DNA from 2 places in the Paenibacillus sp. FSL R5-0928 genome. Region 1 is predicted to be linked to the other one. Evidence: predicted binding sites of a transcription regulator. Region 1 holds the regulator's gene; the other holds the start of a gene.

Region 1 (3,899 bases):
TTGGATCACCGCTGACACCCTTATGAATGAGAGCTGCAAGCCGCATCTCTTCAAACATATCCAAGTTATTGTTGCTTGCCGCGCCATCCGTGCCAAGAGACACCTTCACACCAGCTTTTAGAAGATCAGTAACCCGAGCCACTCCGCTAGCCAGCTTCAAATTACTGCCCGGATTATGAGAGACACCCACATTATGGCGAGCCAAGATCTCAATCTCTTCATCATTTAAATGAACACCATGTGCAACTATCGAGGGACGTGTGAACATTCCAAGCTTCTCTAAGTGAGCTACAGGACGCAACCCGTAATCCGCCACATTTTGTTCCACTTCACGTTTCGTTTCGGACATATGCGTATGCATCGGTAAATCCAGATCATGCGCTGCCTGCACGAACTTAACCAGGAAGTCCGGAGGGCAAGTATAAGGGGCGTGCGGCGAGATCATAGTAGTAATTCTACCGTCCGCCTTTCCATGCCAGTTACGGGCAAAAGAAATCGCTTCCGCAAGCTTGTGATTCTGTACATCCTCTGGACATAACCCGATCACACCACGCATCAATACGGAACGGATACCTGATAACTCAGCTACCTCAGCTACTCGGTCCATATGATCATACATATCGAGGAAGGTCGTAGTTCCACCCTTCAGCATTTCCAATACAGATAAGGAGGTTCCCCAGTATACATCATCACCGGTGAACTTTTCCTCCATCGGCCACATTTTCTCCTGAAGCCACACTTGTAGCGCTAAATCATCTCCATATCCACGCAGCAAAGACATCGCCGCATGACCATGTGTGTTTACAAGTCCAGGCATGAACAGCAGACGACTGCCATCAACCACTTGCACTCCAGCTTCCATCTGAGGCTCTTCTTTTCCTATGTAAGTGATTAAATCATCTTCAATAGTCATATATCCACTCAGAACCGGCTCATCCGTTCCCGGAGTCAGAAAATACCCGCCCTTAATTATCGTTTTATTGCTGTTCATGTTCGCTTTCTTCCTTTCCATCCCGCAAGTAATAAGCAAGACTTTGCAGATCAGTTGTAAAATCAGCTGCATGCACCCGGATATTCGGTGGTGTCTTCAGAATCACAGGGGCAAAGTTCAAAATCGCTTCAATCCCAGAAGAAATGAGAATATCTGCTACATTTTGAGCTTCTGAATCAGGTACGGTAATAATGGCAATGCGAATACCTTGCTCACGAATCGTGCTGCCTAGTTCATCCATTGGTTGCACAGTAAGGGAGTTGATCTTACGTCCAACCTTAGGAGCGTACGAATCAAATATAGCGGTGATTTTCATTGTATCTTTAAGATATGCATTGTAATTAGACAAGGCATGTCCGAGATTACCTGCCCCTACTAAAGCTACATTAAGCTGTTGATCCAGCTTCAGAATATGACGGATTTTCTCAATAAGATACGTTACATCATAGCCGATACCTTTTCTGCCGAAGTCACCAAAATACGCTAAATCCTTACGAATCTGTGCGGGATTAAGATCCAGCTTTTGTCCAAGTTCCTGAGAGGAAACTGTTAATATTTCGCGATTCTGGAGATCATTCAAAAAACGCAAATACACAGGTAGTCTGCGAACAACGGCTTCTGATATTTTATCCGATTTCATATTTTTCCTCCTAAAAATAGTAATGTTCTTGTGAAAATCCATATTCAAACGTATACCTCTCCTTATTAAGGGCGGTACTGTAACTTACCGCCCTTAAGGATAAGGAGGAGCTAAACTGAAGACGAGCATTTTAAGAAGCGCCGCCATCCTCTAGCCATTCCGCTATGCGGGGGACCATTTGATCAGTCAGCATATGCTCCATTTTGGGACCAGGCAATGAATAAAGGAAATACTTCCCGTAATGAGATTCAATAACCCTTGTATCATAAACAATAACTATTCCGCGATCCTGCGCCGTGCGAACCAGTCTTCCGAATCCCTGCTTAAAACGAATAACCGCTTGAGGAACAGACAATTTCATGAACGGATTCTTCTTCTGAGCCTGCAATAACTCCGACTTCGCTTCCGCCAACGGGTGATTCGGCGGTTGAAACGGAAGTCTCACGATGGCCAGGCAAGTCAGTGCTTCACCTGGAATATCTACACCTTCCCAGAAGCTGCTCGTCCCCAGCAGAACGGATGCTGCACTGTCCTGAAAGCGGCGGATCAGCTTGCTCCGGCTGCCACCTTCCACGCCTTGACCAAGCACCGTAATCTCTTGTGAGGCCAAAGCCTCTTTAAGCGGATCATATACCTGACGCAGCATTTTATAAGAAGTAAACAGAACCAGCATCCGCCCACGTGTTGTTTTGGCAGCTTCTGCTAACGACTGTACGAGTGTATCGACAAATCGAGCATCGCCCACACTGCCCTTCACACTAGGAAAATCACGCGGTATAACTAGCAGCGCCTGCTCGCGATACTTAAAGGGAGAAGGAAGGAGTGAAGTCATTAGACGTCCCTCTTCCGCAGCTTCGTTAAGTCCGAGATTATCAATCATAAACTGAAAAGATTTATCTACAGACAGCGTCGCCGAGGTAAGCACGATGCTTTTTTTCTTATCGAAGAACAACTCTTTAAGCTGGCTGCTAACATCCACAGGGACGGCATACATCTGCAGTGATTTGCTGCGGTAATTTCCATTTGCCTCCAGCCAATATACTACATTATCGTCATTCAGCCCCATAAAGAATCTTACTTGCTCACGTATGGAAGCCAAATCCTTAAATAAACCGCTAATATCAGTAACAAGACTGTCTGCTGAGGATTGGCTTTCCTGGTCACGCATCTCATTAAGCATTTTATCACCCTTACGGATGATGTCGCTTAACGTCAGATTCATAGTGTTCTCAAGCGCAACTAATTCATCCCAATCCTTCGGCTTACGGGCGGGAAGCAAACGCATAACCAGTTGTCCCGCTTCCCCTGCTGCTGCATCACTGCGTTCCGGCAAAAGGCTGAACAGCTTGTCGCTGAGTGCATCCCAGGTTTCTTTGACAGTAAGCAGATCCGGGTAGATCCGATCGATGACTCCGCTCCATTCTGAAGCCTCTTCACTGCCTGACGACTGTAAGATCTGGCGCAGAGCAGGAAGCTGTCCGTTTCGGCTATCTTTATACAGTCGCGATAACGTGTGTGCCACAGTGAAATGCTTCATATGCATGCCAAGATGTTTACCAGCCACATCTTCTAAATGATGTGCTTCATCAATTACAAGATGCTCGTAAGCTGGAAGCAGCTGGTGCCCAGCTTTAACATCTGCGAATAGCTTGGAGTGGTTCGTAATGACCACGTCAGCAATCCCAGCTTCATGCTTGGCCCTATGATAATAGCATTTGCGGAACCAAGGACAGGAACGTCCCAGACAGGAATCGGTATCGCTTGCCACCGTCTCCCAGAAATCACCGCCCCGGCCGCTTAAATTCAGCTCTTCATCATCCCCTGATTCACTTTGAGTGAGCCATACGATCATCTGAGCTGCAGTAAGCGCATCTTCCCTTGGGCTTATAAAGTCCTTTTTATTAATTTTATGCTCAAACTTACGCAGACACAAATAATGTCCTCTTCCCTTAAAAATAGCAGCTTTAAACGGAAAAGGAACTACCTGCGTTAACAAAGGGATATCCCGCTCGCGCAATTGGTCCTGCAGATTAATGGTATGAGTGCTGACCATGACTTTTTCATTGGTGCGAACGCTTTGATAAATGGCAGGCAACAAATAACCGAGCGATTTACCGGTTCCTGTGCCCGCTTCGATCAGTAGGTGTTTGTCTTCGGCAAGTGCCGTCATCACCTCATTGATCATAATATCCTGAGCTTCCCGGCTTTCATACTGCGGTAATGTGTCTTTAAGTCGTTTGGTTACTTCGTCCATATAATCAGTAAAAG
Region 2 (3,899 bases), 300 kb from region 1:
CCCGAGGAGGAACTATTATGGAAACTAAACAACCTAATGATAGAATTTCAGATTTACAGCATAAGCAATCGGTGCAACCTGGATTTACTCCAGATGCCCTTGTAAAAGATATTGTGCTGCAATTCCCAAAAGCTGCGGATTATTTCAAGTCTAAACGGATTGATTTCTGCTGTGGAGGCGCCAAACCTCTTGCTGAAGCAGCTGTAGAGCGTGGACTAGATCAAGAGATGATCATTAGTGATCTCAACAAGCTGTTCGAGGAATATCCGGTACCACAAGAAGAACTCGCATGGAACACAGCACCTTCTGCAGAGTTAATCGACCATATTGTGAGTAAACATCACCATTACCTGCGGGAAGAACTGCCCCTGATTAGCCAAAATGTAACTAAGGTATACCGGGTTCATGGCGGAGATTCACCTCATTTAGAAGAGTTATATAGTTTGTTTAATGCACTCAAGGAAGATCTGCTACAGCATACAGCTAAAGAAGAGGAAGATGAGTTTCCGAAATTATTAGCGTATGATGCCAATCCAAGTGAAGAAGGGCTGACCACACTTCGCGAGGCATTATTTGAACTTGAGAGTGAACATGACACAGCAGGCGATATATTGAGACAAATACGCAAAATAACAGATGATTTCACCCCACCGGCTCATGCTTGTACAACCTATCGTTTGACTTATGCCCGGCTAGAGGAGCTGGAGAGCATGACTTTTGAACATGTTCATCTGGAGAATAATATATTGTTCCCTAGATTCCAGTAGAAAAAATGAGTTTTCAAAGAGTCCCTTAGGGGACTTTTTTTATATTTGAGAACAAAGCTTATTTACGTTATTCTTAAATAGACAGTATGCATAACTTACTACAAGCCTGAGACGCTGTGTGGTCATTAGGCGGGACAAGGCGGTGTCACTATGCCCACGAAATATATGTGGAGGTTGTTACTAGGATTAGTCATCGTATTCATAATAGGTGGATGTTCGACTCTTGCTGACGTTAATAATGAAGGGAATAATGGCTTAGCAGGATCAGACGGGCCTACGCTTTCGCTTATCGTTGCGGGAAATGACTTGCTGACCAACCCTTTGGACAAGCAGCTTAGCGAGAGCTACAGAAAAGGGATAACGATCTTTGACCTACTGAAAGGTAGTGGGAAGGCCACCTTTTCTGAGGATAACACAAGCATTCTAACGGTAAATAATATTTCACTCAGTCCAGGAATGAATTGGGAGCTGCAAATGGATGGGGAGACCATTGGATCTGAGGATTGGGGTCGAACCGTCGGGCATGAATCAAAATTAGTAATTACGGCGATGTCTAAGGAACAAGAGGAACCCCTTCAAATTGTGTTGTTGACCGTGAATGGCGGAAGTGAGCAAGTGAATTTGAATCATTCATATGTTATGGGATTTACTGAAGATTTAACAGTGAGAGGTTTGTTGAAGAACAGCAGTGTGGTGCAGTTGACCGAAGACAACAAAAAGGTGTTATCCATTGGTGATTATACTCCTCTTAGCAATGAAGTTTGGAAGATGAAGGTGAATGGGAAGCAGCTGCTTGAGAATGGAATGGACATGAAGCTTAGAGTGCAGGATGAATTGGAGATTTTATTGGCTATACGTTAAAAAAAGTACATAAATGCCAGATCTACGGTTATTCAGAACCTGTGATCTGGCTTTTTTTATTAGAATTTAGAACCTAACAAAGTTGTCTTATTTTTTATGTGAAAACATTCACATTTAATGTGACTGTAATCACAATCTCTCTTAAATTTTGAAATGTATAATTTCATTATGTAGAAGATAAGTTGAAGCAAAGTTCAACAAGAACGGATAAGACTGAGGAGGCACCTAACTATGGCAGCGAAGAGAGAAAAATTAGTATTAGTCGGCAACGGTATGGCAGGCATAGGTACGCTAGAGCAAATATTGAAGCTAGGTGGAGCTTATGACATTACGGTCTTTGGAAGCGAACCTCACCCCAATTATAATCGGATCATGTTGTCCTATGTTCTCGAAGGCAGCAAAACCATCAATGATATCATCCTAAACGACTGGAACTGGTATGAAGATAACAACATTACCTTGCATACAGGAACAACAGTTACGCGAATTGACGAGCATTCCAAGCAAGTAATTGCGGATAACGGTATGGCTGTTTCTTACGATAAAGTGATTATTGCAACGGGTTCGAATTCATTTATTTTACCTGTACCTGGTTGTGATAAGGAAGGCGTGGTGGGTTTCCGGGATATTGCAGATTGTGATGCGATGCTAGCTGCGGCTAAACAATACAACAAAGCGGCGGTAATCGGCGGGGGCTTACTTGGATTGGAAGCGGCAAAGGGTCTTGTGAACCTTGGCATGGACGTTACTGTAGTGCATCTGATGGAAGATCTAATGGAGCGCCAGCTTGATCGTAATGCCTCCTCTATGTTGCAAGCTGAGCTAGAGCGTCAAGGCGTGAAATTTGCTATGGGCAAACAAACAGTAGAATTGACAGGGGAACAGAGAGTAAGTGGTTTACAATTTAGTGATGGCACTACACTTGCAGCTGATTTTGTAGTTATGGCTGTAGGCATCAAACCGAATATAACTGTGGCAAAAGAAAGCGGAATTGCTGTTAATCGTGGGATTGTAGTGGACGATTATTTGCAGACCTCTATGCAGAATGTATATTCCATTGGCGAATGTGCCGAACATCGCGGAGTTTGTTACGGATTAGTAGCGCCGCTCTTCGAGCAGGGTATGGTTCTAGCTAAACATCTCTGCGGAAGCGATACAAATCCATATGAAGGTTCTGTTGTCTCCACCAAATTAAAAATTTCCGGTGTGGATGTATTTTCTGCAGGTGAGTTTATGGATTCCCCTTATCACATTGTAATCTCAAGCAAAGATGAATGGAAGCGAACCTATAAGAAAATTCTGCTCAAAGACAATGTCATTGTTGGTGCAGTCCTGTTCGGGGATGTGACGGAATCGGCTAACCTGCAAAAGTTAGTAAAACAAGGTGCTGTAATGACTGATGAGATTTATACAGAGGTCATGGGTACGGGCTGCTGCGGAAGCGGAGCCAAAAAGAGCACATCTGTAGAAGCTATGGCGGACGAAGAAATCGTTTGTGGCTGTAATGGGGTTACGAAAAAAGCGATTGTGGATGCGGTCATAGAAAATGGTTTTACTACTGTGGACGAGATCAAAGCATGTACAGGAGCGACGCGTTCTTGCGGAGGTTGTAAACCGGTTGTAGAACAAATTTTACAATTTGTCCTGGGTGATAGTTTTGAGCAGTCTGCCAAGCAAGGTATCTGTAGCTGTACAACGCTTAGCCGGGATGAGATTGTTGCTGAGATTACAGCTAAAGGTCTTAGTACTACTAAAGAGGTTATGCATGTACTGGGTTGGAAACAAGAAGAAGGCTGCTCTAAATGCCGTCCGGCGATTAACTATTATCTGGGGATGCTAAATCCGGATACACATCAAGATGAGAAGGAATCACGTTTTGTTAATGAACGTATGGGAGCCAATATTCAGAAAGACGGAACCTATACCGTTATTCCACGCATGTACGGCGGGGTAACGACACCAGAGGATTTGAAGAAAATCGCTGATGTCTCCCTTAAATATGATGTAAAAGTTGTGAAGGTGACTGGTGGGCAACGCCTGGATCTAATCGGGGTGAAAAAAGAGGATCTGCCGAAGGTATGGGAAGAGCTCGATATGCCATCAGGTTATGGTTATGCCAAATCGCTACGTACGGTTAAGACTTGTGTGGGCTCACAGTTCTGCCGTTTTGGCACACAGGATTCGCTGGGAATGGGCGCGCTCATAGAACGTAAGTATGAACGTCTTGATTTTCCTGCCAAGTTTAAAATAGCTGTCAACGGCTGCCCACGT

Evidence for each region. The regulator Rex, encoded in region 1, represses fermentation and respiration genes when NADH is low (regulators of the CRP and FNR family bind a similar motif). The targets are predictions, from matches to a motif close to TTGTGAAATATTTCACAA.
Region 2: the regulator Rex is predicted to act here: its motif matches at 1,725-1,742, upstream of nirB (nitrite reductase large subunit NirB).

Annotation. Positions count from the first base shown of each region.
Region 1 covers NZ_CP150225.1:4,816,140-4,820,038, forward strand. Annotated here, with positions in the region: gene MKZ16_RS21745 (amidohydrolase) at 1-991, opposite strand, end outside; gene MKZ16_RS21750 (redox-sensing transcriptional repressor Rex) at 978-1,631, opposite strand; gene dinG (ATP-dependent DNA helicase DinG) at 1,762-3,899, opposite strand, start outside.
Region 2 covers NZ_CP150225.1:5,114,818-5,118,716, reverse strand. Annotated here, with positions in the region: gene ric (iron-sulfur cluster repair di-iron protein) at 72-767, shown strand; gene MKZ16_RS23165 (hypothetical protein) at 918-1,628, shown strand; gene nirB (nitrite reductase large subunit NirB) at 1,860-3,899, shown strand, end outside.